DNA from 3 places in the Duganella sp. GW821-FHT07G03 genome. Region 2 is predicted to be linked to each of the others. Evidence: predicted binding sites of a transcription regulator. Region 2 holds the regulator's gene; each other region holds the start of a gene.
The links. The regulator sigma-54, encoded in region 2, starts transcription at its own class of promoters, with help from an activator protein. The targets are predictions, from matches to a motif close to TGGCANGNAANCTGCTTT.
Positions count from the first base shown of each region.

Region 1: AC07OK_RS24810 (TldD/PmbA family protein) is a predicted target of sigma-54. The motif match lies at 3,350-3,367, and genes of this name have one in related genera.
Region 3: AC07OK_RS22660 (PEP-CTERM sorting domain-containing protein) is a predicted target of sigma-54. The motif match lies at 2,615-2,632, and genes of this name have one in related genera.

Region 1 is NZ_JBWKQE010000024.1:18,332-24,987, forward strand. It holds gene AC07OK_RS24790 (methyl-accepting chemotaxis protein) at 1-835, shown strand, start outside; gene AC07OK_RS24795 (hypothetical protein) at 840-1,544, opposite strand; gene AC07OK_RS24800 (hypothetical protein) at 1,541-2,170, opposite strand; gene AC07OK_RS24805 (class I SAM-dependent methyltransferase) at 2,294-3,106, opposite strand; gene AC07OK_RS24810 (TldD/PmbA family protein) at 3,539-5,176, shown strand; gene AC07OK_RS24815 (TldD/PmbA family protein) at 5,194-6,531, shown strand; gene AC07OK_RS24820 (TldD/PmbA family protein) at 6,586-6,656, shown strand, end outside.
Region 2 is NZ_JBWKQE010000019.1:62,313-68,968, forward strand. It holds gene AC07OK_RS21880 (KpsF/GutQ family sugar-phosphate isomerase) at 1-74, shown strand, start outside; gene AC07OK_RS21885 (KdsC family phosphatase) at 74-604, shown strand; gene lptC (LPS export ABC transporter periplasmic protein LptC) at 617-1,210, shown strand; gene lptA (lipopolysaccharide transport periplasmic protein LptA) at 1,239-1,829, shown strand; gene lptB (LPS export ABC transporter ATP-binding protein) at 1,832-2,584, shown strand; gene AC07OK_RS21905 (RNA polymerase factor sigma-54) at 2,590-4,068, shown strand; gene hpf (ribosome hibernation-promoting factor, HPF/YfiA family) at 4,146-4,505, shown strand; gene AC07OK_RS21915 (enoyl-CoA hydratase/isomerase family protein) at 4,599-5,684, shown strand; gene AC07OK_RS21920 (Lrp/AsnC family transcriptional regulator) at 5,697-6,155, shown strand; gene AC07OK_RS21925 (VOC family protein) at 6,252-6,626, shown strand; gene rapZ (RNase adapter RapZ) at 6,627-6,656, opposite strand, start outside.
Region 3 is NZ_JBWKQE010000020.1:83,423-90,078, forward strand. It holds gene AC07OK_RS22645 (GGDEF domain-containing protein) at 1-538, opposite strand, end outside; gene AC07OK_RS22650 (hypothetical protein) at 552-827, opposite strand; gene AC07OK_RS22655 (spermine/spermidine synthase domain-containing protein) at 964-1,713, shown strand; gene AC07OK_RS22660 (PEP-CTERM sorting domain-containing protein) at 1,715-2,557, opposite strand; gene AC07OK_RS22665 (bifunctional diguanylate cyclase/phosphodiesterase) at 2,843-5,689, shown strand; gene AC07OK_RS22670 (PAAR domain-containing protein) at 5,716-5,982, opposite strand; gene AC07OK_RS22675 (T6SS immunity protein Tli4 family protein) at 5,983-6,656, opposite strand, start outside.

The DNA of each region.
Region 1 (6,656 bases), on a different contig from region 2:
GGTGGGCAGCCTGGCCGGCGCCTCGGAGGAAGTGAGCTCGACCGCGCAGTCGCTGTCGCAGGCGGCCAGCGAGCAGGCGGCGGGCGTGGAGGAGACCAGCGCCTCGATCGAGCAGATGACGGCGTCGATCGCGCAGAACACGGAAAACGCCAAGGTCACCGACGGCATCGCCACCCAGGCGGCGGTGGACGCGGCGCGCGGCGCCGAAGTGGTCAAGGCCACGGCGGCGGCGATGAAGCAGATCGCCAGCAAGATCAGCATCATCGACGACATCGCCTATCAAACCAACCTGCTGGCGCTGAACGCGGCGATCGAGGCGGCGCGCGCGCATGAACACGGCAAGGGCTTCGCGGTGGTGGCGGCCGAGGTGCGCAAGCTGGCCGAACGCAGCCAGGTGGCGGCGCAGGAAATCAGCAAGGTGGCGTCGGACAGCGTCGAGCTGGCCGAGCAGGCCGGCCAGATGTTCGATGCGCTGGTGCCGAATATCCGCAAGACGTCGGAGCTGGTGCAGGAGATTTCGGCGGCGTCGGAGGAACAGAGCTCCGGCGTGCGGCAGATTAACAGCGCGGTCGGTCAGCTCAGCCAGACCACCCAGATCAACGCGGCCAGCTCCGAGGAACTGGCGGCGACGTCGGAAGAGATGAGCGCGCAGGCCGAGCAGCTGACCCTGCTGATGGCGGTGTTCAAGCAGTATGCGGTCGAGGAGTTGCCGCGCGCCGGATCGACGCGCCGGCCGGTGGTGCTGAAGACTGGCGCCAGGCATGCGCGCCCGGCGCGCAAGCTCGACCTGGTGGCCGAGGGCGCGCCCGACGAGCACAAGTTTACGCGCTTTTAGCCGCTTAAGGTTTCAGCGCTTCGACAAGCGCCCACGAAAAGTTATTGCAGTAGACGATCTTCGCATTGATGAACTCGCTATCCAGTGGAGCTCGGGGCGCGTTTGGCGGCCCGTAGTCAGTTGAGTTGTTCGTGACAAATACAGCTTTTCTCGCGTAACCGGCGTTGCGCAGCCGTCGAACCAGTTCAAGGAAGTGTTCGACGATCAGGCAGTCTTTCGATTCGCTTTTCCCTCTGCTTGCTGGCGCATTATGCACTTCGACCCGGTCATGCGCCCGATGACCGCAATCCAGGTCACGCTGGAGGATGATGGAATGAGCGAGCAAGTCGGTGGAGTATTGTGATAATTTTTTTGACAGGGTTGCCCCTTGTAGCGAACCGGTGGCCATTAACGGGATGCCGGCGAAGGCACTCGCCCGGGTGTAGTGGCCTGTCCTGTCCTCCAGGGACTTCGCGTTGTTTTCCAAGTCGTCACAAGTCGTGCTCAGGTGCTCGTTAAACTCCGTCTTTATGGTCGTTGTCACCACCATGTGAAGCTCTCCCGCCGCAATCTTGGCAAGTATCTCGATACCGCCTTTTATATGATCCGGGTTAAGTTTGTCGCGAACGGGCGTGCGTATCACGTCGAGCAGCGAGCATGTATCGACCAGTAATATCGGCTTGGATGACGCTCCGATTATTTGCGCAGCGGTCGGAATATCGCAAATCATTCCCCGCGCTCCGCTGACGCGAGCGCATGTTGCATAGCGCGGAGTCCATACGAGAAATCTGCGGCTAGATCCTGCGCACTTTGTTCATCCCAGCCATCTTCTTGCAAGAAAAACTGAAGATCGTCTGCATCGAGCGACTCGCGGTGCTTTGCCACGCTGTAGACGAAGTCCAGCCAACGTGCATCGTCGAGAGGATGGCTGTGGCCGGTCGACTTGTTTGCGCAGCTTGAAAATGCATGGAATTTTTCTGAGGACGCCTTGCTTATCAGGTCGACAAGTTTAACGTCAGGATTGCTCATCTCATATTTAAAATGCCCATTGATGGCATCGTGAACAAATAGGCCAAGGATTTCATTGTACTCATCAGGGGTCAACTCCGACTTATCAATCGGCACGATATTTCTCACCGAAATCCCGCCATCTGACGGCGCGGCCCAAAGTCTTGCGGCGCCCGCAGGGCTCGCTTTGATTTCGAAGCAGAAGAATTTACCGCCCACATTCAAGACGATATCCGCCTCCCTTTTTGCATCGCGCATCCATTGCGGAGGCAGGTGTGTAGCAATGGCGCTGACGGCTTCTTCCGGTGTGCTATTCGTTTTGATGGTTAGTTCTTGGAACTTCTTCATGATCGTCTCTTTTCAAGGCTGTGAGAATGACCGACGCTGGCCGTCGAAGGCCAGGTCGATATGTCACCTTAAATCATATGCCATTCCTGCGAGACCGAGGTTGGAATACTGGCGAAGAGATGTTCAAGGCTTGACGAACTTCAGCGTCATGCGGTCGCTCTCGCCGATGGCCTTGTACATGGCGCGGTCCTCGTCCTTGTTGCCGTAGGTCGGCGGCAGCGCCCAGACACCGCCCTTGTGCTCGGCGTTGTCCTTGGGATTGGCGTTGACTTCCGACTTGTCGGCCAGCTTGAAGCCGGCCGCCTCGGCCAGGCCGATCACATATTTCTCGTGCATATAACCGCTGCTGGCGTCCTTGTCCTGCACCTTGGCGGCCGGCAGGCGGTGCTCGACCACGCCGAACACGCCGCCTTTCTTCAGGCTGGCGTAGACGCTGCCGAACAGCGTCTTCATGTTGTCCGGGCCGGTTTCCATCCAGTTGTGGACGTTGCGGAAGGTGACCACCATGTCGACGCTGCCGGCCGGCGCCAGTTCATACTTGCGCGGCGGCGAGAACACACCCAGCGCCACCTTGTTGTACACCTCGGGCTTGGCGTTCAGGCGCGCCATGAAGCGCTCGGCGGCCTTGCGCTCGTTGGCGTCGGGCGAAGCGAGGTCGTTGCCGGCGGCGATCAGCTTGCCATGGTCGCGCAGGTAGGGGGCCAGGATCTCGGTGTACCAGCCGCCGCCCGGTTCCAGCTCGACCACCGTCATGCTCGGCTTGATGCCGAAGAAGCTCAGCGTTTCATACGGATGGCGGTAGACGTCGCGCTCGACGTTGGCTGGCGTGCGCGACGGCGCGGCGATGGCGGCCTTCAGTGCCGCATCTTCGGCGGCAAAGGCGCCGCCCGCGATCAACATGGTGGCGGCCAGGGCGGCAAGTACGGTTCGTTTCATGCAAAGTCTCCTGAGGGTTCGTTGGTTGGGACGATGCGCAGCCGCTCGCCCTGCGCGATCATGGTGCAGGCTTGCCTGAAGGTCAAGCGAATTGGGACGGCGCTCCGCGCTAGCGTGACGGCCAGCCCAGGCGGACACTCGGCGGACACTTTCGGACACTGGCGGACAGTCGAACGGACAGATACGCGGACACTCCTGCCTGAATATCCTGCCTGCCGCACCAACTTGCAACATGAATACCCGTGGCACACATTTTGCCTATCTCCTTCCTTAATCCGGCGCTAATATTGCTAAACCGGCGGAAACGGCGGCGGATATTCAGGTGTAGTGCAAAGCAACGAGCGGTAACGAAGTAGTTCCAGCTAGAAAAGCAAATAAAAAGCAGAACCCCGGGCGACCGGCCCGCAATCTTGTTACGTTTTTGGAGATACGATGGAACGACGTGCATTCCTCAATGTTAGTAGTCTGGCCCTGGGCACGATGCTGCTGCCCGCCTTCGGTCGCGCAATCGCGGCGGAAGAACTGCTCAAGCCAGTCGCCCTGCAATTCAAGAAAATGCTGGCCGATACCGCGCTGACCGCGGCGACCCAGGCCGGCGCCTCCTACTGCGACGTGCGGGTAGGGCGCTACCTGAACCAGTTCATCACCACCCGCGACCTGAACGTCGAGAACGTGGTCAACACGGAATCGGCCGGGGTCGGCGTGCGCGTGATCGCCGGCGGCGCCTACGGCTTTGCCGCCACCAACGACATGAGCCCGGACGGCGTCGCCGCCGCCGCGCGCCAGGCGGTCGCCATCGCCAAGGCCAACGCCAAGCTGCAGACCGAGCCGGTCATCCTGGCACCGGTCAAGGGCGTCGGCGAAGTGTCGTGGGCCACGCCCATCGTCAAGGACTGGCGCACGGTCGCCATCAAGGACAAGGCCGAGCTGCTGATCGCCGCCAACAAGGCCGGCATGGAGGGCGGCGCCAGCTTCATGCAGTCGCTGCTGTTCCAGGTCAACCAGCAGAAGTACTTCGCCTCCACCGACGGCTCCTACATCGACCAGGACGTGCACCGCCTGTGGATGCCGGTGTTCGCCACCGCCGTCGACCAGAAGACCAACAAGTTCCGTTCGCGCCAGGGCCTGTCGTCACCGGTCGGCATGGGCTACGAATACCTGGACGCGCGTCCCGAGCACAAGATCAAGGCGGCCGGCGGCGTGACCACGCTGTACACCAAGTCCTACGACCTGATCGAAGACGCGCGCGCGGCCGGCAAGCAGGCCAAGCAAAAGCTGAGCGCCAAGTCGGTCGAGCCGGGCAAGTACGACCTGGTGCTGTCGCCGGAACACCTGTGGCTGACCATCCACGAATCGGTCGGCCACCCGACCGAGCTCGATCGCGTGCTCGGCTACGAGGCCAACTTCGCCGGCACCAGCTTCGCCACGCTCGATAAATGGCAGTCGAAAAAATTCAAGTACGGTTCGGACCTGGTCAACATCGTCGCCGACAAGACCACCCCCGGTTCGCTGGCCAACGTCGGCTACGACGACGAAGGCGTCAAGTGCAAGCGCTGGGACATCATCAAGGACGGCATCCTGGTCAACTACCAGGCCACGCGCGACCAGGCGGCCATCATCGGCGAGAAGGAATCGCACGGCTGCTCGTATGCGGACAACTGGAGCAGCGTGCAGTTCCAGCGCATGCCCAACGTCTCGCTGCAAGCCGGTAAGAAGAAGATGACCCCGGACGAGATGGTCAAGGACGTCAAGAAGGGCATCTACATCGTCGGCGACGGTTCCTTCTCGATCGACCAGCAGCGCTACAACTTCCAGTTCGGCGGCCAGTTGTTCTACGAAATCAAGAACGGCAAGATCGGCGAGATGCTGGAAGACGTGGCCTATCAATCGAATACCCAGGAGTTCTGGAATGCCTGCGCCGGTCTGTGCGACGAGCGCGATTGGCGCATGGGCGGTTCCTTCTTTGACGGTAAAGGCCAGCCTTCGCAGGTGTCGGTGGTGTCGCATGGCGCCAGCACGGCGCGCTTCAACGGCATCAACGTCATCAACACCGCACGCAAAATCGGCTAAGCCCTGGAGACCACGAGATGAAGAATTTGAGTCAAGACGAAGCAAAACGTATCAGCGACAAGGTCCTGTCCTTCTCCAAGGGCGACCAGTGCGAAGTGAACATCACCGGCAGCCGCAAGGGCAATATCCGCTACGCGCGCAACGCCGTGTCGACCGCCGGCTTGATCGAGGACACGCAGCTGGTGGTGTCGGTCGCCTTCGGCAAGAAGCAGGGCACGGCCACCATCAACGAGTTTGACGACAAGTCGCTGGAAAAAGTGGTGCGCCGCGCGGAAGACCTGGCCCGCCTGGCGCCGGAAAATCCGGAGTTCATGCCGACGCCGACCAAGCAGCAATACAAGGCCAGCGAGACCTTCTTCCAGAAGACCGCCGACATCGATCCCGAATTCCGCGCCCAGGTGGCGGCCTACAGCATCGAGAACAGCAAGAAGAACAAGCTGGTGGCGGCGGGCTTCTTCAGCGACAGCACCAAGTTCAACACCATCGCCAACTCGAACGGCGTGTTCGGCTACCAGCAGGACACGGGGCTGGACTTCACCGTCACCGTGCGCACCGAAGACGGCCGCGGTTCGGGCTGGGTCAAGCGCAGCGTGGGCGACGTCAGCAAGTTCGACGCGCGCGAAGCGTCCAACGTGGCGATTGAAAAAGCGCTGCGTTCGGTGGAGGCCAAGGCGCTGGAGCCGGGCCGCTACACGGTGATCCTGGAGCCGGCGGCGACCTCGGACCTGCTGGCCTTCATGTTCAACGGTTTCGACGCGCGCCAGGCCGACGAGGGCCGCAGCTTCCTGTCGAAAAAGGGCGGCGGCAACCGCATGGGCGAGAAGCTGTTCGACGAACAGGTCAACGTCTGGGCCGACCCGTGGGACAAGGACGTGGCGGTGCTGCCATGGGACGGCCAGAACATGCTGGCGCGCGAACGCCAGGACATCATCAAGGGCGGCAAGATCGCCAACCTCGATTACTCGACCTACTGGGCCAAGAAGCAGGGCAAGCGCGCCGTCGGCTCGCCGGGCAACATCATCATGGCCGGCACCAACAAGTCGACCGAGGAGCTGATCGCCAACACCAAGAAGGGCGTGCTGGTCACCCGCACCTGGTACATCCGCATGGTCGATCCGCAGTCGGTGCTGCTGACCGGCTTGACCCGCGACGGCACCTTCTACATCGAGAACGGCAAGATCAAGCATCCGATCAAGAACTTCCGCTTCAACGAAAGCCCGGTGACGATGTTGAACAACATCGAGGAGCTGGGCCGGCCGGAGATCCTGTCGGGTGACGAGTCGCAGTTCCAGTTGCTGATACCGGCGATGCGGGTGCGCGACTTCAACTTCACCTCGTTGTCGGACGCGGTTTAAAGCATCAAGGGCCGGATCTGATTCCGGCCCTGTTACATTTATCAGGGAGTTAATGTGGAACGACGTTCATTTCTAAAAGTTAGCGCGGCCGCCGGTGGCAGCTTGCTGATACCGGTCTTCGGCAA
Region 2 (6,656 bases):
TGGTGACCGACGCCGACGGCAAGCTGGTCGGCGCGCTGCACATCCACGACCTGACCCGTGCCAAGGTGATCTGATGGCCGATCTGACTTATGTGGAACGCGCCGCGCGCGTCAAGCTGATGATCTTCGACGTCGACGGCGTGCTGACCGACGGCAGCCTGCACTACGGCGCCGACGGCGAAGCGCTGAAGACCTTCAATGTGCACGACGGCCTGGGCATCAAGCTGCTGCAGGAGTCCGGCGTGCAGACCGCCATCATCAGCGCGCGCACCTCGCCGCAGGTGATCAAGCGCGCGGCCGACCTCGGCATCGTCCACCTGCACCAGGGCGGCCACGACAAGCTGACGCCGTTCAAGGCGCTGCTGGAAAAGACCGGCCTCACCGCCGACCAGGTCGGCTTCATCGGCGACGACGTGGTCGACCTGCCGATCCTGACGCGCGTCGGTTTCGCCGTCGCCGTGCCGAACGGCCGCGCCGAAGTGCTGGAGCGCGCCCACCACACCACGGTGGCCGCCGGCGGCCGCGGCGCGGTGCGCGAAGTGTGCGAGCTGCTGATGCACGCGCAGGGTACGTACGAGCGCGTGATGGCGCAGTTCCTGGTTTGACGAGGATCGAGCATGCGTAAAAAAACAGCCCATCGCTGGCAGCTTACCGTCATCATGATGGTCGGCGTGTTTGTCGCCGTCGGCAGCTTCTGGCTGGTGCAGGTGGTCAACCAGGCCGGCCAGGATGCGCAGGTGGACCAGCATCGCAATGAGCCGGACTACATCATCGACCGCTTCAGCATGGTGCGCATGAACAAGGCCGGCCAGCCGGCCTACATCATCTCCGGCGACAAGCTGACCCACCGGCCGGTCGACGATGCCTCCGACATCGACAAGCCGACTGTGCACAGCCTGTCCGGCGACCAGCCGCCGATGAATATCAATGCCGACACCGCCCATGTCGACCAGGGCAATACGCGCGTCAAGCTCAACGGTAATGTGAGCGTGGTGCGTCCGGCCGGGCCGCAAGCGCAGGCGATGCGCATGACCACGCCGGCGCTGACCGTCTACCCGGACGAAGAACGCATGGAAACCGCCAGCCCGGTGGCGCTGGAAATGGGCAACGCCAGCGCCAATGGCGTCGGCATGAAGGCCAATAACGCCACCCGCGCAGTGCAGCTGGGCGGACGCGGACAACTGACGATGCCGCCGCGCGCCGGCCATTGAGGAAACAATGATGATGAATGGAATGACGATGAAGAAACTGATACTCTCGGCGGCGATGTTGTTGATGGCGGCCGGTGTGGCCCACGCGGAAAAAGCCGATGCCAACAAGCCGACCAAGATCGATTACGACGACCTGCAAATCGACGACGTCAAGCAAATCAAGACGCTGATCGGCAATGTCGTGCTGACGCGCGGCACCTTGCTGATGAAGTCGCCGAAGGCGGTGGTGACCACCGATCCCGAAGGCTATAACTTCGTCGTGCTGACCAGCACGCCGGGCACGCTGTCGACCTTCCGCCAGAAGCGCGACGGCGCCGGCGACCAGTGGATCGAGGGTGAAGCCGAGCGCATCGAATACAGCGACAAGACCGACCTGGTCAAGCTGTTCTCGAAAGCCAGGGTGCGCCAGCTGGAAGGCCCGCGCATGACCAGCGAAGTCAACAGCGAGTTCATTTCCTACGACAGCCGCACCGAACATTTCGACGTCAAGAACAACGTCTCCGGCGTCAGCAAGCCGGGCGCCGGCCGCGGCACCATGGTGATCCAGCCGACCATCCGTCCGGCCGCGCCGGCGGCACCCGCACCGGCCGCATCGACGCCGCCGGCCACGGAGAAGTAAGCATGGAACCATCCTGCGGTAGCACCCTGATCGTGCGCGGCCTGCAAAAGACCTATGGCAAGCGCCAGGTCGTGCATGACGTGTCCCTGCAAGTCGAATGCGGCGAAGTGGTGGGCCTGCTCGGCCCCAACGGCGCCGGCAAGACCACCTCGTTCTACATGATCGTCGGCCTGGTGCCGTCGGACGCCGGCAGCATCGATATCAGCGGCACCGATATCTCCTCGCTGCCTATCCACCGCCGCGCCTCGCTCGGCTTGTCCTACCTGCCGCAGGAAGCGTCGGTGTTCCGCAAGCTGACGGTGGAAGAAAATATCCGCGCCGTCCTCGAAATCCAGAAAGTGGACGGCAAGCCTTTATCCAAGGCTGCCATTGATGAACGGCTCAATACCCTGCTGGCCGATTTGCAAATCGAAAAACTGCGCGAGAACCAGGCGCTGTCGCTGTCGGGCGGCGAGCGCCGCCGCGTGGAGATCGCGCGCGCACTGGCGACCAACCCGCGCTTCGTGCTGCTCGACGAACCATTCGCCGGGGTCGACCCGATCGCCGTGATTGAGATCCAGCGCATCGTGCGCTTCCTCAAGGAACGCGGCATCGGCGTCCTCATTACCGATCACAATGTGCGCGAGACGCTGGGCATCTGCGACCGCGCATATATCATCAACCAGGGCACGGTATTGGCTTCAGGCCGGCCAGACGACATCATCGCCAACGAATCGGTGCGTCGCGTGTATCTGGGTGAACACTTCCGCATGTAAAACCCATGAAACAGTCTTTGCAACTGCGCACGTCGCAGCACCTCGCGCTGACACCTCAGTTGCAGCAGTCGATCCGGCTGCTGCAGTTGTCGACGCTGGAGCTGCACCAGGAACTGGAACAGCTGCTGACCGATAATCCGCTGCTGGAGCGCCTCGACGACCCGCTGGACCGCTCGCTGCGGCTGCTGTCGGACGGCGCCATCAGCCAACAAGCCCCGGTCGGCGACGCGCCGCCCGAGGGCCCGCCCAACGCCCAGGAGGCGCCGGCCGCCGACGCCGACAACTACGACGGCCCGGCCGCCGACACCGAAAGCACCAGCAGCGACGCCGATGTCGACTGGAGCGACGCCGGCCGCAGCAAGGCGCCCGACGACGAGGACTCGCGGCCGCAACTGGAGGCCAGCCACTGCACCTTGCGCGAACACCTGATGGAGCAGATGCGGGTGACGGTGCTGGAGATGCGCGACCGCGCGCTGGTCGAGCTGATCATCGACGCGCTGGACGAAAACGGCTACCTCGAGGAATCGCTGGAAGAAATCCTGGCCCGCCTGCCGGAAGAACTGGAACTGGAGCTCGACGAATTGCAGACCGCCTTGTCGATGCTGCAAAGCTTCGATCCGATGGGCGTGGGCGCGCGCAACGCGTCCGAATGCCTGGCGCTGCAGATCAAGCGTCTGCCGGCGATTCCGATGGTCACGCGGCGCATGGCGCTGGCGATTGTTGAAAATCATTTGACCTGGTTTGCCCAGCGCGATTTCAACAAACTGAAGAAGGCGCTGCTGTGCGACGACGAAGATTTGCGCGAAGCACAAACCGTCATCCGCCAGTGCAATCCGCATCCGGGTTCGGCGTTCGCGTCGGACGTGTCGGACTACGTGGTGCCGGACGTGATCGTCAAAAAAGCGCGCAACGGCTGGCAAGTGAGCCTGAACAACGACGTCATGCCGCGCCTGCGCGTGAACGCCATGTACGCCAACCTGCTCAAGCAGGGAAAAGGCGAGGGCGCGATGGGCGCGCAGCTGCAGGAAGCGAAGTGGCTGATCAAGAATATGCGCCAGCGTTTCGACACGATTTTGCGCGTTGCACAAGCGATAGTAGAACGACAAAAGAACTTTTTCTCCCATGGCGCGGTTGCCATGCGCCCCCTTGTGCTTCGTGAAATTGCTGATACACTGGGTCTACACGAGAGCACTATTTCTCGTGTAACAACTCAAAAATATATGCTGACCCCGCATGGCATGTTTGAGTTGAAATATTTCTTTGGTAGCCATGTCGCCACCGAAGCGGGGGGGGAAGCAAGTTCGACGGCGATACGTGCACTCATCGTGCAATTGACAGGAGCAGAAGACCCGAAAAATCCTTTATCCGACAGTAAGATTGCGGACATGCTGGGAGAACAAGGCATGGTGATTGCGCGACGCACTGTTGCCAAATATCGCGAAGCGTTGAAGATCCCGCCAGTCAGTCTCCGTAAATCTTTGTAGTTACTTGGTTCCTGCGCGCCCGGCGGTAATGGGCTCCGCACTAACCGTAAGAAGCGACATTATCTTTAGGAGTGTGTATGAATCTCACCATCAGTGGACATCATCTCGAAGTGACCTCGGCCATCCGTGAATACGTGCAGAACAAGCTGGAACGCGTCACCCGCCACTTTGATCAAGTGATTGATATTGCTGTCATCCTGACTGTAGATAACCTCAAAGAGAAAGAGAAACGCCAGAAGGCTGAAATCAACCTGCGCATGTCGGGCAAGACCGTCTACGTGGAAAGCCTGTCGCAAGACCTGTACGCCGCCATCGATACCTTGATCGACAAGCTGGATCGGCAGGTCATGAAGTACAAAGCCAAGGTCCAAGAGCACGGCCACGATGCGATCAAGCATCTCCCGGATAGCTACGAACCCGCTGCCGCCGCCCTATAACAACGGCCCCGGCACCATCCAACTAAGGGCGCAGAGGCGCCCTTTTTTGCGCCCGCAGTAAAATAGGGTTTTCACCACGACCCTAGAGACTCCATGAGCGAATACGTCCACACCAGCGTCAGCAACGGAACCGGCTTCATCACGCTGGACCGGCCCAAGGCCTTGAACTCTTTGTCGCTGGCGATGGTGCGCGATATCACGGCGGCGCTGATGGCGTGGCGCGACGACAGCGGCGTGGCCGCCGTGGTCATCCGCAGCAGCAGCGAAAAGGCCTTCTGCGCCGGCGGCGACATCCGCTTCTTCTACGACGCCGGCCGCGCCACGCCGCAGGGCGGCAGCGCGTTGGTGGAGGATTTCTTCACCGAGGAATACGCGCTCAACCACCTGATCCATTTTTATCCCAAGCCCTACGTCGCGCTGATGGACGGCGTGGTCATGGGCGGCGGCATGGGCGTGGCGCAGGGCGGTCCTGATTGCCGCGTGCGCATCGTCACCGAGCGGACCAAGATGGCCATGCCGGAAGTGAACATCGGCCTGTTCCCGGATGTGGGCGGCAGCTATTTCCTGGCGCGCGCGCCGGGCAAGTTGGGCTGCTACCTGGGCGTCACCGGCGTCACCATCGGTGCGGCCGATGCGCTGCATGCGGGGCTGGCCGATCACTTTGTGCCGGGCAGCGACATGGCGGCGCTGTCGGCGCTGCTTGAGTCGACGCCGGGCGCGGGCTTGGCCGAGGCCATCGCGGCTTTCGCGGCGCCGTTCAGGGCCGCTGCCGGCGACAGCAAGCTGGCGGCCGAGCGCGCCGCTATCGACCGCCACTTCGGCGCCGGCTCGGTGCCCGCCATCATCGCCTCGCTGAAAACCGACGACAGCGCCTTCGCGCAAAAGACGCTGCAGGTGATGGCCACCCGCTCGCCGCTGATGATGTGCGTGACGCACGAGCTGGTCCGGCGCGGCGCCGCAATGGGCGTGGCCGATTGCCTGCGCATGGAGCGCACGCTGGTGCGCCACAACTTCGAGGACGGCGAAGTGATCGAAGGCGTGCGCGCGCTGGTCATCGACAAGGACAACGCGCCGCAGTGGAAGCCGGCCTCGCTGGACGAGGTCGACGAGGCGATGGTGCGGCGCTTCTTCCAGCCGGTGTGGCCGGACTACGCCCACCCGCTGCGCCACCTGGACTAAGCGCCGATGGCCGTGGAACTGGACCGACTCGACATCCAGATACTGAACCTGCTGCAGGAGGACGCCAGCATCCCGCTGCGGCGCATCGCCGGGCTGGTGCACGCGTCCGCCGCCACCTGCCAGCGCCGCATCGCGCAGTTGCGCGCCAGCGGCGTGCTGGTCAAGGAGGTGGCGCTGGTGGACCGGGTGCGCGTCGGCCGCCCGCTGACCGCGTTCGTCACGGTGCAGCTGGAGCAGCAGAATACCTCGCTGTTGAAAATGTTCGAGTCGCTGATGCGCGAAGAGCCCGACGTCATGGCCTGCTACGAAGTGGCGGGCGAGTTCGACTTCATGCTGGTGGTGACGGCGGTGTCGATGGAAGCGTTCCAGGCCTTCACCCGGCGCGTGTTCACGTCGAATAATAACGTCAGCAACTACAAGAGTTTGCTGGCCATGAACTGCGCCAAGTTCGAGACCAAAGTGCCGCTGTGAAGATCGAGTAATTCTTGCATCGCGGCGGGTGAGATTGCAATGTTGTCTCACCGCCGCTCAGTATGATGGGCCTTCCAACTTCAGGAGGACAGCATCATGATCGACCACGTTTCCATCGGCACCCGCGCACTGCCGCGCGCCACGGATTTCTACACCGCCTGCTTCGCGCCGCTGGGCTACACCTTGCAGCACAGCGACGCCACCCAGGTGATCTACGGCGCCGATGGCGCCTGGAGTTTTTGCCTCTACCCGTCGGTGAGCGAGGACGTGCTGGCCGGCGACCGCGCCCATGTGGCCGTCGCCGCGCCCAGCCGGCAGGCGGCCAGGGAGTTTTTCGACGCGGCGATGGGGCTTGGCGCGACACCGCTGCGCGAGCCCGGCTTGCGGCCGGACATCAACGAGCGCTACTTCGGCACCATGATCAAGGACCCGGACGGCCACACCATCGAAGTGGTGCACTGGAGCCGCTGATCAGGCCTGTTCGCGGTGGCGCAGGATGAC
Region 3 (6,656 bases), on a different contig from region 2:
CCCAGCCGTCCGGCAGCAGCGCCGTCAGCAGGCCGCGCGCCATCACGGCCAGCGCCAGCAGCAGCGAGGACAGCACCAGATAGCGCCGCAGCAAGGTGCCGGCGCTCCAGCCCCGGCCCAGCGCGGCGGCGCCGGCGATGAAGAAGAATCCGATGATCAGCGAGGCGATGGCGATGCGTTCGGGCGCCGGCAGCTCCAGCAGCCAGGCGCCGGTGAACACGCCGATCGCCGCGCCCAGCGCCGGCAGCAGGTAGCGCCGCCAGACGCGGCGGCCGGCCTGCTCCCACAAGGCCGAGGCGTCCAGCGCGAAACCGGCGAACAGCAAGGCGTTGGCGAAGGGGATGGTCAGGAAGTCCGGCAGGGTGCCGCGCAGGAACAGCAGGCCCCAGGCCACGGCCTGGCACTGCTTGGCCATGCCCCAGGTGGCGGCGGCCGCAGGCAGGCCGTCGCGGCGCCGCTGCTGCTCAAAAAAGAACAGCGCCGCGCACAGGCTCAGATTGCCCAGCGCCAGCGCCAGTACCAAAGTTTTTATATCCATGACCTGGGGCGGGTCAGACCTCGTGCTCGACGTTGGTGCTGCCGTCGCCCATCTTGCTGGCCCAGGCCTGGGAGAAATAGGCCTTCTCGTCGTCGGTCGGCGCGTCGTGCCAGAACACGATCAGCGTGCCCTTGTGGTCGTGCAGCTGGCTGACTTTTTCGATAAAGGCCGGCTTGCCGGCCATGTCGGCCAGCGCCACCACGTAGCCGTACACGCGCAGCAGGCGCTCCATGCGGTCAGGTTCGGTAAAGCTGTTGGTGGCGGTAAGCGTGGGGTGGTCTAAAAACATCGTCTCTGTCTCCAAGGGGGCCGCCGGAGGGGCTGGCCTATGCTATCGCCAATGTACCTACAAATGTTGCTTCTGTAAATGCAATGTGGCTTACTGGCCGGCATGCTACTATAAATTGACATTGCAAATCCACAATATGACTGTACCCCCGTCCTCCCACCTGCCGCAAGTGCATACGCGCGGCGACAAGCGCTCGCTCGAATTCCAGCCCGGCATGGTCCAGAGCGAGATGCGGCTGTCGCGGCCGGACGAGCTGGTGCTCAGCTACGCGCGCGCGATGATGTGCTTTGTGCTGTTCCAGCCCAGGCCGGAGCACATCGTCATGGTCGGGCTGGGCGGCGGCTCGCTGGCCAAGTTCTGCTACCGCTACCTGCCGCACAGCCGCATCACGGTGCTCGAGCTGCGCGCCGACGTGATCGCGCTGCGCGAGCAGTTCGCCATCCCGCGCGACAACACCCGCTTCCGCATCATCCAGGCCGACGCCACCGAATACCTGGCCGGCCTGGCCGGCGCCGCCGACGTGCTGCTGGTGGACGGCTTCGACGCCGAAGGCCTGCCGCCGGCGCTGGGCAGCGCCGCCTTCTACGCCGACTGCCGCCGCGCGCTGCGGCCCGGCGGCGTGCTGGTGGCCAATATCTTCAGCTACGATCCGCAGTACGGCCCCATGCTGCGGCGCCTGCGCGAGACCTTCCAGGGCCGCATCTGCTGGTTCCGCGGCATCGCCGGCAACAACCGCATCCTGTTCGCGGTCAAGGGCGGCAAGCCGTCGCCGGCGCTGGCCATGCAGCAGAAGGTGGCGCGCAGCCACGGCCTGGGCTTCGCCCTGTTCAACCGCCTGCTGGCGCACTGGATCGTGCTGCGCCTGAGCTGGGGCGGCCCGGCTTGATCTAGCCGGTTTTTGCTTGGCGGCGGCGGGAAACTGCCACGCCGGCCACGGCAGCGCAGCAAAGCCAGAGGGTGCCCGGTTCGGGCACCGCGGCCACGGCGTGCAGACTCTCAACATCCCCCAGGCCGGTAAAGGGCGTTCCATTGTCGAAGCCGGCAACAGGGTCGAATTCGAACGGCGTGGTGCTGAACTTCATGCCGGGCAGGCCGGCGACGCGGCCATTGACGATGTTTAAGGTATCGCCCAGCTTGAAACTTGGCGGCGCCGTCAGGTAGGTGTTGATGTCGACCATGCTATAGAGCAGGTCGCCGTCGCCGATCACGCCGTCGCCATTGGTATCGGCGTAGAGGTCGGGCATGGTCAGGAAAACGCCGCTGCCCAGATCGACCTGCAGGCGTCCGAACAGGTCTTCCAGGGAGTACGTGCCGCTGACGCCATCGAACTGAATCGCCTCCAGGCTGAGGTCCGCCATTTCGGCAACCTCTGGGTCCAGATCTGCAGCAAGGGGGCCGGCCTTTTTCTTGCGTAAAGCAAAGGTTCTATTTTTGACGTCGCAGGCAAACGGGAAGGCCCGGATCGCCACGTCGGCGCCAAAGGTGCCGTCGGCCAGCAATTTGCCTTTGGCGAAAACGGGAAAACCGGCTGGCTGCGGCACCAGGACGTTGCCGTCGCGGTCTGTGATGCGGACCTCAAAGTTGGAAGGGTTGATGGTACGTTCCCGGACAACGCCGGCCTTGGACCCGCAAGGAATATCCCCGCCCGGGCCGGCCAATGCCGGTGTTGTGACGATCAATCCCGCCAACAAGGCTGCCGTCGGCAAGCACAAGCTACAGATGGTGTTCATGGTTTTTCTCCTCCTGATAATTCCACGGAATGTGGCTGTCCCAACATCACCTGGGACCCTGCATACTTCGTGCCACTGCAGACTTCGCAGGGGGGCCAGCGTCGCGCGCAAACCATCTGTCAAAATTCCCGACCATATTGCATCAACCGCAAGATTTATTTTTACCGTGGCTTGCATAAGACAATCCCTGCAGTCCAAGCGGCCCAAATAACTGTCGCAAAAGCATGAGTTATGACACACTAGATTGACCCGCCAGCCCTGCCGTCCCCACCCAGAAAGCGCCGCATGCCGCTGTTCTCCAAGTCACCGCCGTTTTCGCTGGCCGCGACGCTGACACTGGTCACCGGGATGGCGGTCACCGGCATGCTGTTCGTCGCGGTCAGCGCGCTGGAGTACGGCAAAATGGAGCTCAGTTTCCAGCAGCGCGCCCAAGTGCGGGCGGCCGCCATCCGCCGCGGCCTGGACGACACGCTGGAGCTGGTCACCATCCTCAACGACCTGGTCAAGTCGGTGGGCCCGGTCAGCCGCGAGCAGTTCGGCGATTTCACCCGGCCGCTGCTGGCGCGCTATCCTTTTGTGCAAGCTTTCAACTACCACCGCGTGCTGGACGACGACGCCGCGCGCCGCCAGGTCGCCGCGATGCAAGACCGCTATCCCGGCTACGCCATGTTCGACGGCCGCCACCTGCCGCTGTCGTCGCGCCCGCAGCATGCGATCGTCGACTACCTGGAGCCGCTGTCCGGCAACGAGGCGGCGTTCGGGCTGGACGTGATGTCGCTCGGTCCCATGTCCAACGTCATCAACCAGGCGGTGGCGGCCGGCGCCATCATGGCCACGCCGCTGCTGCGGCTGGAACAGGAACGGGGCAATCAGAAGGGCTTCGTGCTGCTGATGCCGGTCTACCGTCCCGGCGCACAAACGGCCACGGCGGCGCAGCGGCGCGCGGCCTGGATAGGCAACACCGGCGCCGTCATCCGCTCCACCGACCTGATCCAAAAAATCCTGTTTGGCGCCGACCTGCTGGACGACGCCTCGCTGGTGGTGCGGGTCTACGTCGGCGACGATGTCCGGCCGGACAACCTGATCTACAGCCTCGGCCAGCCGGGCGAGCAGACGGCGGCGGCCAAGCCCTTGCAGCGCTGGCTGGCCTTCGACTACCACGACCTCTACACCAGCACCTTCAGCGCGGCCGGCAAGGCCTGGCACGTGCAGGTGACGCCGTTGCCGCGCCCCTTCCTGGCCAGCCACCTGGGTTCGCTGTCGACCTTGATCGGCGGCCTGCTGTTCTCGCTGCTGACGGCGGCCTTCGTCAACTCGCTGGCGCTGCGCTCGGTGCGGGTACAGCGGCTGGTCGACGAGCGCACCAGCGCCCTGCAACTGAGCAATGAACGCCTGAACCAGGACGTCGCCGCCCGCAAGCGCACCGAGGAAGCCTTGCAGGAAAGCGAGCTGCGCTTCCGCCGCCTGCTGGCGCTGTCGTCCGACTGGTATTGGGAGCAGGACGAGCAATTCCGTTTCACCAGCATCACCGGCGGCTTCTTCGACAAGGGCAAGCAGGACCCGGACAGCTTCATGGGCAAGACGCGCTGGGAAAACCATCCCGACATGCTGCAGGCGCGCTGGGGCCAGGACCATATCGCGCTGCTGGAAGCGCACCTGCCCTTCCTCAACTTCGACTACGCGCTGCCCGGCACCGACGGCCAGCTGCACTGGTTCAGCATCAGCGGCGAGCCGCTGTTCGACAAGGATGGCGGGTTCAAGGGCTATCGCGGCACCGGCACCGACATCACCGAGCGCAAGCTGTCCGAGCAGCGCATCCACCACATCGCCCACCATGACGTGCTGACCGGCCTGCCCAACCGCGTGCTGCTGCAAGACCGGTTGACGCAGGCGGCCGCCTTCGCCAACCGCAGCGGCATCCCGCTGTGGGTGATGCTGATCGACCTCGACCGCTTCAAGTTCGTCAACGACAGCCTGGGCCACAAGGCCGGCGACCTGCTGCTCAAGACCGTGGCCCAGCGCCTGCAAGACAGCGTGCGCGAAAGCGATACCGTGGCGCGCATGTCCGGCGACGAGTTCGTCGCCATCCTGACCGAATACCCGGACGAGGCGCTGTCGCTGGACGTCACGCAGCGCATCATGCGGGCGGTGGCGCAGCCGGTGCTGCTGGAGGGGAAGGAGTTCTTCGTCACCTGCTCGATCGGGGTGGCGGTCTACGATCCGGACGGCACGCCGGCGCAGCGCCTGATCGAGCACGCGGACATCGCCATGTACCGCGCCAAGAAGCTGGGCCGCAACAACACCCAGTTCTATCAACCGGCCATGAACGAGGAGGCGCTGGAGCGGGTGCGCATCGAGACGGCGCTGCGCAGCGCGCTGGAGCGTGATGAATTCGTGCTGCACTACCAGCCGCAGGTGGACTTGCGCAGCGGCCGCATCGTCGGCATGGAGGCGCTGATACGCTGGCAGCATCCCGAGCTGGGCATGGTGGCGCCCTACCGCTTCATCGGCCTGGCCGAGGAGACCGGCCTGATCGTGCCGATCGGCGCCTGGGTGCTGGCCACCGCCTGCGCGCAGGCCAAGGCCTGGCAGGATGCCGGGTTTGGTCCGCTGCGGATCGCCGTCAACCTGTCTCCGCGCCAATTCGGCGAGCCTAACCTGCTGGCGTCGATCGCGCAGGTGCTGGAGCAGACCGGCCTGCCACCGTCCTGCCTGGATATCGAGTTGACCGAGGGCTTGTTCATGAACGACGTGGCGCTGGCGGTGGAGTTGCTGCACAAGCTCAAGGCGCTGGGGCTGGCCTTGTCGATCGACGATTTCGGCACGGGTTATTCAAGCTTTTCCTACCTGCGCAAGTTCCCGATCGACGTGCTGAAGATAGACCGTTCCTTCGTCAGCGACATCGGCGCCGACGACGAGGCGGCCATCGTGGTCTCCATCATCGCGCTGGCGCACAACCTCAAGCTGCGGGTGATCGCGGAAGGCGTGGAGAGCGAGGCGCAGCTGGACTACCTGCGGCGCAATGGCTGCGATGAAATCCAGGGCTATTACTTCAGCCAGCCGGTGCCGGTGGCGGCTTTTGAGCAGATGCTGGTCGAGGGCAGAAATCTGCTACTCGCTCATGCGACCTGATCATCGCTTGATCGGGGAAACAGATTCTATTTTGAGGAGAACGTGCCGATCGTTGAGATCAGCGTGGCGCCGCAACTTGTCTTGTCGCCATCGTATGCCACCGCTTTGCCATTGACAGTGTGCTTTGCATTGCCGCTCACGATCGTGCAATTTTGATGGCCATAGATAGGACAAGTGCACTTATCGCCAACTAGCGCCACAGGCTTGCCGCTAACGGTGATATGGGGCGCGCCGCTTTCTGCAACTTGGCCGCCGTGTGAGGTAGTATCCCCCAACCGAATGACATTTGGCATTTAACCCTCCTTATCTGAAATAACCAACGGCTTTGCCGCGCCAATAGGCCGTCGGCGCAGACTGGAGGAAATCTTGTCCCATAACGCGAGAGCTTCTGCGTCAGACATACTGGAATTTATCGGTTTTCCAGGTTGACCATGGCCGGTATCAAACTCCAGTATCAGGCTTGGAAGATAGACATCATCTTGCTTACCCAAAGACTCCCACATGAAGCCCTGCAGAGTACTGCCATTGGGTTCATCAACACGCTCCAGTACTTCTTCGCCAGGTATGTCGGTCAGACTTCGTGGCCCTTCACGCAAAACGTGAAATCGACTTCTATACTTTTGCTTTACATCGTTTGCAGAATCCCGTTGCAACAGAGTCTTCCCTGGATCGATACCCGCCATCGTCGTGAACGCAATGGCAATGTCCGGGTGTTCATTCAGGCCTAAAAATATCCCCGTGTATTCGGCTTGGTCCGCAGTGAGAGGTTCAACTAGCATTCCACGATCAAAGCAAAATCCTTCGTGCTCTGGAATTTCATGCTCGCCTCTCCACCTTAACTGTTCTATGATTTTTTCAAGTTCTGCCACATCTTCGTCTAATCGGTTTTCGGCATTGAACTCATAGGTCACTTCGTGCGAACGAACGAAGGCTCGGATCGACACAACTTGCTCAACAGTTTTTTTTC